2 regions of the Micromonospora sp. NBC_01796 genome follow, and region 2 is predicted to be linked to the other one. Evidence: riboswitches for the same ligand, from Rfam matches in the RefSeq annotation. Region 2 holds a riboswitch; the other holds the start of a gene.

Region 1 (3,404 bases), 3.7 Mb from region 2:
GGATCACCAGGCCGAACCCGCGCCAGGGGTCGTCGGCGGCCAGACCCTCCCGCACGACCGCCGAGCAGAGGGCCAGCTGCTCGGCAAAGGCCTCGGTGAGCAGCGCCTCCTTGGTCTGGAAGTGCCGGTAGACGGTCGCGACACCGACCTCGGCGCGCCGGGCGATCTCCCGGATCGGCACGTCGAGGCCCTCGGCGGCGAAGGCCGCGCGAGCGACCGCGAGGATGCGCCCCCGGTTTTCCCGGGCGTCCGCACGGAGCTGCGTTATCACTTCGGCCGTCACCGCTCTCACTTTAGCCAAACGGACGGGGTGCTCCGTTACGGTCGCCGCATGAGAGCGATCCAATTCACCGAGTACGGCCCGTCCAGCGTCCTGCACGTCGCCGAGGTGGAGGCCCCGCACGCGGGACCGGGCGAGATCCGCGTCGCCGTACGGACCTCCGGGATCTCGCCGGGGGAGGTGTCCATCCGTTCCGGGGCGTGGCGCGAGATGGTGCCCGTGACCTTCCCGTTCCGGACCGGGTTCGACGCCGCGGGCGTGGTGGACGAGATCGGCCCCGACGTCACCGGCGTCCGGATCGGTGACGAGGTGTTCGGTATGACCAGATCGGCCGTACGCGGTGCCAACGCCGACTTCGCGGTCCTGGCTGCCTGGGCACCCAAACCCGCCGGGTGGAGTTGGGAGGAAGCCGGCGGCGCCGCGGGCAGCGTCGAGACCGCCACCCGTGTCCTCGACCGGCTCGCGGTCGACGCCGGGCAGACCCTGCTGGTGCAGGGCGCGGCGGGCGGGGTGGGCACCATCGCCGTCCAGTTGGCGGTCGCTCGCGGTGCCACCGTCATCGGTACGGCCAGCGAGCACAACCACGACTTTCTCCGTGTCCTCGGCGCCGAGCCGACGACGTACGGATCGGGGCTGGTGGAACGGGTCCGGGCACTGGCACCGGCCGGAGTGGACGCGGTGTTCGACTGTGCCGCAGGGGCGTTGCCGGACCTCGTCGCCATCGCCGGCAACCCGGCGCGTGTGGTGACGATCGCGGATCGGACCGCTGCGGCACACGGCGTACACATGTCACACGGTGCGCCGGCAGACGACACGGGCGTGGCCGTGGGAGCACCAGCCGACCCGCTGGCGGTGCACGGCCTCGCGATCGCGGTCGCGCTCGCCGACGAGGGCCGGTTGCGGGTGCCGGTCGCGGCGGCGTTCCCGCTTACCGAGGCCGCGGCCGCACACGAACTGAGCGAAGGCCGGCATGCGCGTGGAAAGATCGTGCTGGTGAACTGATCACGGCGGTGGTGAGCGCCACACGTACCGTTTCTGGCTGGAACAATTCCGCCCCGGTTCAGTAAGCTGACGGAGCCCATCCAGAGCGACTGAGAGACCTGGCTCGTTGACGTCGCAGCAACCCCCCATCGGGTGCGGGTGCTACCGCCAGGACCGATGGAGGTTTGTTCCGTGGGTACGCGTGCCGAACGAGTGAGTCGGCTGCACGTCACGTGGCATTGGTGGCGTCGGCATGTCGATCTGTGCCGTACCAGCACCATGCTCTGTCGCCAGTACGGCTGAACCCGACTGCTGGTCGTCACACCGCGCCGGCATCTTTTCCCACCATTCCTGAAACGGCTGTAACACGCCGTTCGGGTCAGGCTGTCGCGCCACCATTCCTGCCGGTTCTCCGGCGGCTGTGCCGCGCGTATTTTTCTGGAGTTCCACACATGCGTCTGTCATCTGTCCTCGCACGTCTGCTGCCCGCCGCCGCGGCCCTCGCACTGGTCGGTGCTGCTGCCGGCTGCGGTTCGTCGTCGTCCACCGACTCGGCCGACAACCCGTACAAGCTGCTCCAACCCGGTGTCCTCCGGGTCGGTACGCTCAGCGACGCCCCGCCCAACGTCTATCTCAAGGACGGGAAGTTCACCGGCTTCGACAACGACCTGCTGAGCGCCGTTGCCGGCAAGGTGGGGCTGAAGGTCGAGTTTGTCGGCACCGAGTTCTCCTCCTTGCTCGCGCAGGTCAACAACCACAAGTTCGACGTGGGCAGTTCCTCCATCACCATCACCGAGGCCCGTAAGAAGACGGTGGACTTCGGCAACGGGTATGACTTCGGCTACTTCGGTCTCGACGTACCGGCCGGGTCGCCGATCAAGAGTTTTGCGGATCTCAAGGGCACCCGAGTGGTTGTTGTCCAGGGCACGGTCCAGGATGACTATGCCACCAAGGAAGGGCTCGATCCGGTACGCGTCCCGGACTACAACGGCGCAATCAACCAGTTGAAGGCCAAGACCGCGGACGCCTGGATCTCGCCGGCCGAAATCGGGGAGAAGTCCGCCCAGGACAGCGCCGGAAAGATTGTCCTGGTGGAGAAGCAGCTCAGTTCCGCGCCGACCGCGTTCGCGGTCGCGAAGGGCAGCGACGCACTGCGCGAGGCGCTGAACAAGGGTCTCGACCAGGTGATCGAGGATGGCACCTGGACTCGGCTGCAGGAGCAGTACTACCCGGGACGTCCTGTCCCGGACACCTTCAAGCCCGGCAGCGGCAACGTCGCGTACCCGGCGGTCAGGACGAGTCCCGCCGCCACCCCCTCGGCCTGATCCGAGGGTGACCGGTCAACGGGTTCGAGACAGGTAAGGCGATGGATACCCTCAAGACGTTGTGGGAGACGTTCTTCGACCTGGAGTCGATGCGCGAAGCCCTGCCCGAGATGCTCACGGTCGGCCTGCGCAACACCCTGCTGCTCGCGCTGATCTCGGCCATCCTGGGCACCCTGCTCGGCATGCTCCTCGCTGTCGCCGGCCTGGCTCGGACCCGTTGGCTGCGCTGGCCGGCACGCATCTACACGGATGTGTTCCGGGGTCTGCCGGCGGCGGTCACCATCCTGCTCATCGGGGTCGGACTCGCCCCGCTCGGAATGGCCTGGTGGGGGCCGAACCCGTACCCGCTCGGCATTCTCGCGTTGTCGCTGATCGCCGCGGCCTACATCGGTGAGATCTTCCGGTCCGGCATCCAGAGCGTCGAGGCCAGTCAACTGGAGGCATGCCGGGCGCTCGGGCTGTCCTACCGGACGTCGATGCGGCTGGTGATCATTCCGCAGGGGGTCCGACGGATCCTGCCGGCGTGGGTCAACCAACTGATCGCGCTGATCAAGGACTCCAGCCTGGTGTACTTTCTCGGCCTGCTCGCCAGCCAGCGGGACCTGTTCCGGGTCGGCCAGGACTACGCCGCGAACACCGGCAACGAGTCCGCGCTGCTCCTGGCCGGCCTCTTCTATCTGGTCATCACGGTGCCGCTGACGCACGTGGTGAACGGAATCGACCGGCGGCTGCGGCACGCAGGCGTGAGTGGCCCCGACGAGGAGGAACTCGCCGCCGACCCGGCGAGTTCTGCTGTCGCAGGAGGGACGATACGTGCC
Region 2 (3,404 bases):
CCGGCTCCGCCGGGTCGAGGAGTACATGGACGGCCTCCAGGAGGCGCTGGAGGGGGGCAGGGAGACCGCCACCCTCGCGCCCGCCCGGTGGAACCGCCGCCGGGCCCTCACCCGGTACGCGGAGAGCGCCGAGTACATCAACCACGCCGTACACAACAGCGGGGTGCTGGTACGGCGGGCGGTGACCGCGCTGGAGGACGACGAGCCGATCCCGGCCGCGATGGCGTCGGCGGTGCGGCAGTTGGCCGACGCGGTCCGGCTGCTGCACCAGGAACTCGGCGCGGGGCTGGACCCGGAGGCCGCCCGGGAGCGGGTGCTCCGTTCGGTCACCGCGGCCGGTCGCGCGTACTCCGAGGGGGTGGGCTTCTCCGGCAGCGTGGTCGTCGCCCAGATCCGGACCACCGCCAGCGACGTGCTCCGGGCCACCGGGATCGAGCGGACCGAGGCGAACCGCCTGGTCCGCCGGGCGGTGAGCACCCAGACCAGCCCGACCCGCAGCTCCCGCCCGTCGGCACACTGACCCGACCATGCGGCCGTTGGCGCACTGAGCCGACCATGCGGCCGTTGGCGCACTGACCCGACCGCGCGCCCGTCTGCCCACCGAGCTGGCCGTGCGGCTTCGCGTCAGCCCCCGGAGCGGGCGGGCAGCGCCCGGACTGCGGCGGCCTGCCGTCAGCGTAGTTCGGCGAGGGCGTCGAGCAGCCGGTCGACGTGGGCGGCGGTGCTGCCCAGGCCGATGCTCGCCCGCAGGGCGGTCGGCGGCAGGTCGGACCGGCCACTGCGCGCGGCGGCCTCGCCGAGCAGCCGTCGGGCCAGCGGGTGGGCACAGAACAGGCCGTCGCGTACGCCGATCCCGTGCCCTCGGGCCAGCTCGGCGGCGACCTCGGCCGAGTCCCGACCGGCGACCACGAAGGAGACGATGCCGACCCGTGGCGCGTCGGCGTCGAAGGTACGCAGCTCGACGATCCCCGGCAGGGCGTGCAGCCCGGCCCGCAACCTGGCCAGCAGGTCCTGCTCGCGGGCGTGCAGGTCGGCCCGGTCCGCCTCGTCGAGGGCCGTACAGACCGCGGCGAGGGCGACCGCACCGAGCAGGTTCGGGGTGCCGGCCTCGTGGCGTCCGGGGCCGTCCGCCCAGCGCACGTCGTGGGTGGCGGTGCCGACACCGAGGGTCGCCCCGCCGCCGAACAGGTACGGCGGCGCCGCGTCCAGCCAGTCCGCCCGTCCGGCGAGCACTCCGGTGCCGAACGGGGCGTAGAGCTTGTGCCCGGAGATCGCCACGTAGTCGATCTCCGATCCGGCGATGTCCACCGGCGCGTGCGGGGCGAGCTGGGCGGCGTCGACCGCGATCCGGGCGCCGTACCGGTGGGCGACGGCGGCCAGTTCGGTCACCGGCCACCGTTCGCCGGTGACGTTGCTGGCGCCGGTGACGGTGACCAGGATCGGGTCGGCCGGGTCTGACTCGCGGCGCAGTTCACGCAGCGCCTGGCTCAGGGCCGTCACGGCGGCGGCGGGCGAGGCGGGGACGGGCAGTCGTACCGTGTTCGGCCAGGGCAGCAGGTTGGCGTGGTGCTCGCCGCCGAAGGTGACCACGGTGGTGCCGGCCGGGACCGCACGGGCGAGCAGGTTGAGCGCGTCGGTGGTGTTCCGGGTGAAGATCACGTAGTCGTCGGCCCGGGTGCCGAGGAAGTCGCCGACCGTCTGCCGGGCCCGCTCGTACGCGAGCGTGCTGCGCTGGGACAGCGCCCCGGCGCCCCGGTGCACGCTGCCGTACCAGGGCAGGAGCTCGGCCACGGCGTCGGCTGCGGCACGGGCGCAGGGTGCGGTGGCGGCGTAGTCGAGGTTGACCAGGTCGGGCACGCCGAGGACGTCGAGCGGTCCGGCGGGTGCGAGCGGCGCGACGGTGACCCCGGTCGCGGCCGTCGGGCGCGGCGCGGCGGTGCGCGGGTCGACCGGGGAGGAGACGGGTACGAGAGTGGAACGCATGGGTACGACCTCCGGCAATCCGGGACCCCGGTTGCTGAGGGTGGGGTCCGCGCTTGCCCAGCACACGGATCGGGCTGGGCCCGGTCATCACCCAGGGCACCCCACCGCGAACTCGACGAGGGTTGCCGGCCAGCAAGCTGGGGCTTCGCCCACCGTCCGGTCGAACCTCCGGCGTCTCGCCGGTGGTCGGTCGGGTCGGTGTGCGTTGGTCGCTGGCACTCGTGACCTGCCTGGCAGCATAACCGGACGGATTGCGGTCCGACCAGCGGGTCGAGGGGTGACTACGCTGGCGTCATGGCCGACACCCCGCCCGGCGGAGATCCCTACTCGCCGCCGCCGATCCCGCCTGCCGCGCCGACCCCGCCGGTCAGCGCCATCCCGCCGAGGGTGGCGAAGTTCTCCGGCCGAGGGCTGACCTGGCGGCGTGGTCTGGTGCTCGCCGGGGTGATCCTGCTGATCGCCGGCTGTGCGGTCTACATGGCGATAACCCTCGGCGACGACCTCGGCCTGCAGGCGCTGATCATCGGGCTGGTGGCCGCGATCCTGCCGGTGCCGGTGCTGATCGCCTGCTTCCTCTGGCTCGACCGGTACGAGCCCGAGCCGATGGTCTACCTGATCTTCTGCTTCGCCTGGGGTGCGTTCGTCGCCACCGCCGCCTCGCTGAACGTGAACCGGGAGACCGCCGAGTTGTTCGCCGGGTGGGGGCTGCCGGACTCGCTGGTGGCGGTGCTCGGGGCGCCGTTCATCGAAGAGTTGACCAAGGCCCTCGGGCCGTTCCTGCTGCTGCTGTTCCGCCGCCGGGAGTGGTCCGGCATCACCGACGGGATCGTCTACTGCGGACTCTCCGCGGTCGGCTTCGCCATGGTGGAGAACATCCTCTACCTCGGCGGGTACGGCTACGCCGCCGGTGCCGACCAGTACGGTCCGGCGACCGGGGTGCAGAACGTCTTCGCGATCTTCATCGTCCGGATCCTGCTCACCGGGTTCGCCCACCCGCTGTTCACCTCGATGACCGGAATCGGGCTCGGCATCGCGGCCCGCTCGGCGGACAAGCGGGTCCGGATCTTCGCCCCGCTGGCCGGTCTCCTGGCGGCGATGATGTTGCACGGCACCTGGAACCTGATGCCCTCGCTGGCGGCGGCACTCGGGCAGAACCTGATAGTGCTCTACGGGTACATCGGCGTGATGGTGCCGATCTTCCTCGGCATGGTCGGGCTGGCCGTCTGGCTGCGTGGCTGGGAGGGCCGGCTCACCGAGCGCCGGCTGCCCGACTACGTACGGGCCGGCTGGCTCAGCCCGCCCGAGGTGGCCGCCCTGGGCAGTCTCGGCCGGCGGCACTCGGCCCGGCGCTGGGCCCGGCGGGTCGCGGGGGAACCGGGCCTGAAGGCGATGCGCGGTTTCCAGTTCTCGGCCACCCGGTT

What was found. Region 2 has a riboswitch for S-adenosylmethionine ahead of OIE47_RS16145 (aminotransferase class V-fold PLP-dependent enzyme). Riboswitches for the same ligand answer to the same signal wherever they lie in the genome.
Region 1: linked by a shared signal. The riboswitch ahead of OIE47_RS37135 (ABC transporter substrate-binding protein) and the one ahead of OIE47_RS16145 (aminotransferase class V-fold PLP-dependent enzyme) in region 2 are both predicted to bind S-adenosylmethionine.

Annotation. Positions count from the first base shown of each region.
Region 1 covers NZ_CP109078.1:8,341,941-8,345,344, reverse strand. Annotated here, with positions in the region: gene OIE47_RS37145 (TetR/AcrR family transcriptional regulator) at 1-283, opposite strand, end outside; gene OIE47_RS37140 (NADP-dependent oxidoreductase) at 332-1,282, shown strand; SAM riboswitch class I at 1,356-1,445, shown strand; gene OIE47_RS37135 (ABC transporter substrate-binding protein) at 1,714-2,586, shown strand; gene OIE47_RS37130 (amino acid ABC transporter permease) at 2,628-3,404, shown strand, end outside.
Region 2 covers NZ_CP109078.1:3,488,984-3,492,387, forward strand. Annotated here, with positions in the region: gene OIE47_RS16140 (FUSC family protein) at 1-520, shown strand, start outside; gene OIE47_RS16145 (aminotransferase class V-fold PLP-dependent enzyme) at 673-1,983, opposite strand; SAM riboswitch class IV at 2,028-2,149, opposite strand; gene OIE47_RS16150 (PrsW family intramembrane metalloprotease) at 2,278-3,404, shown strand, end outside.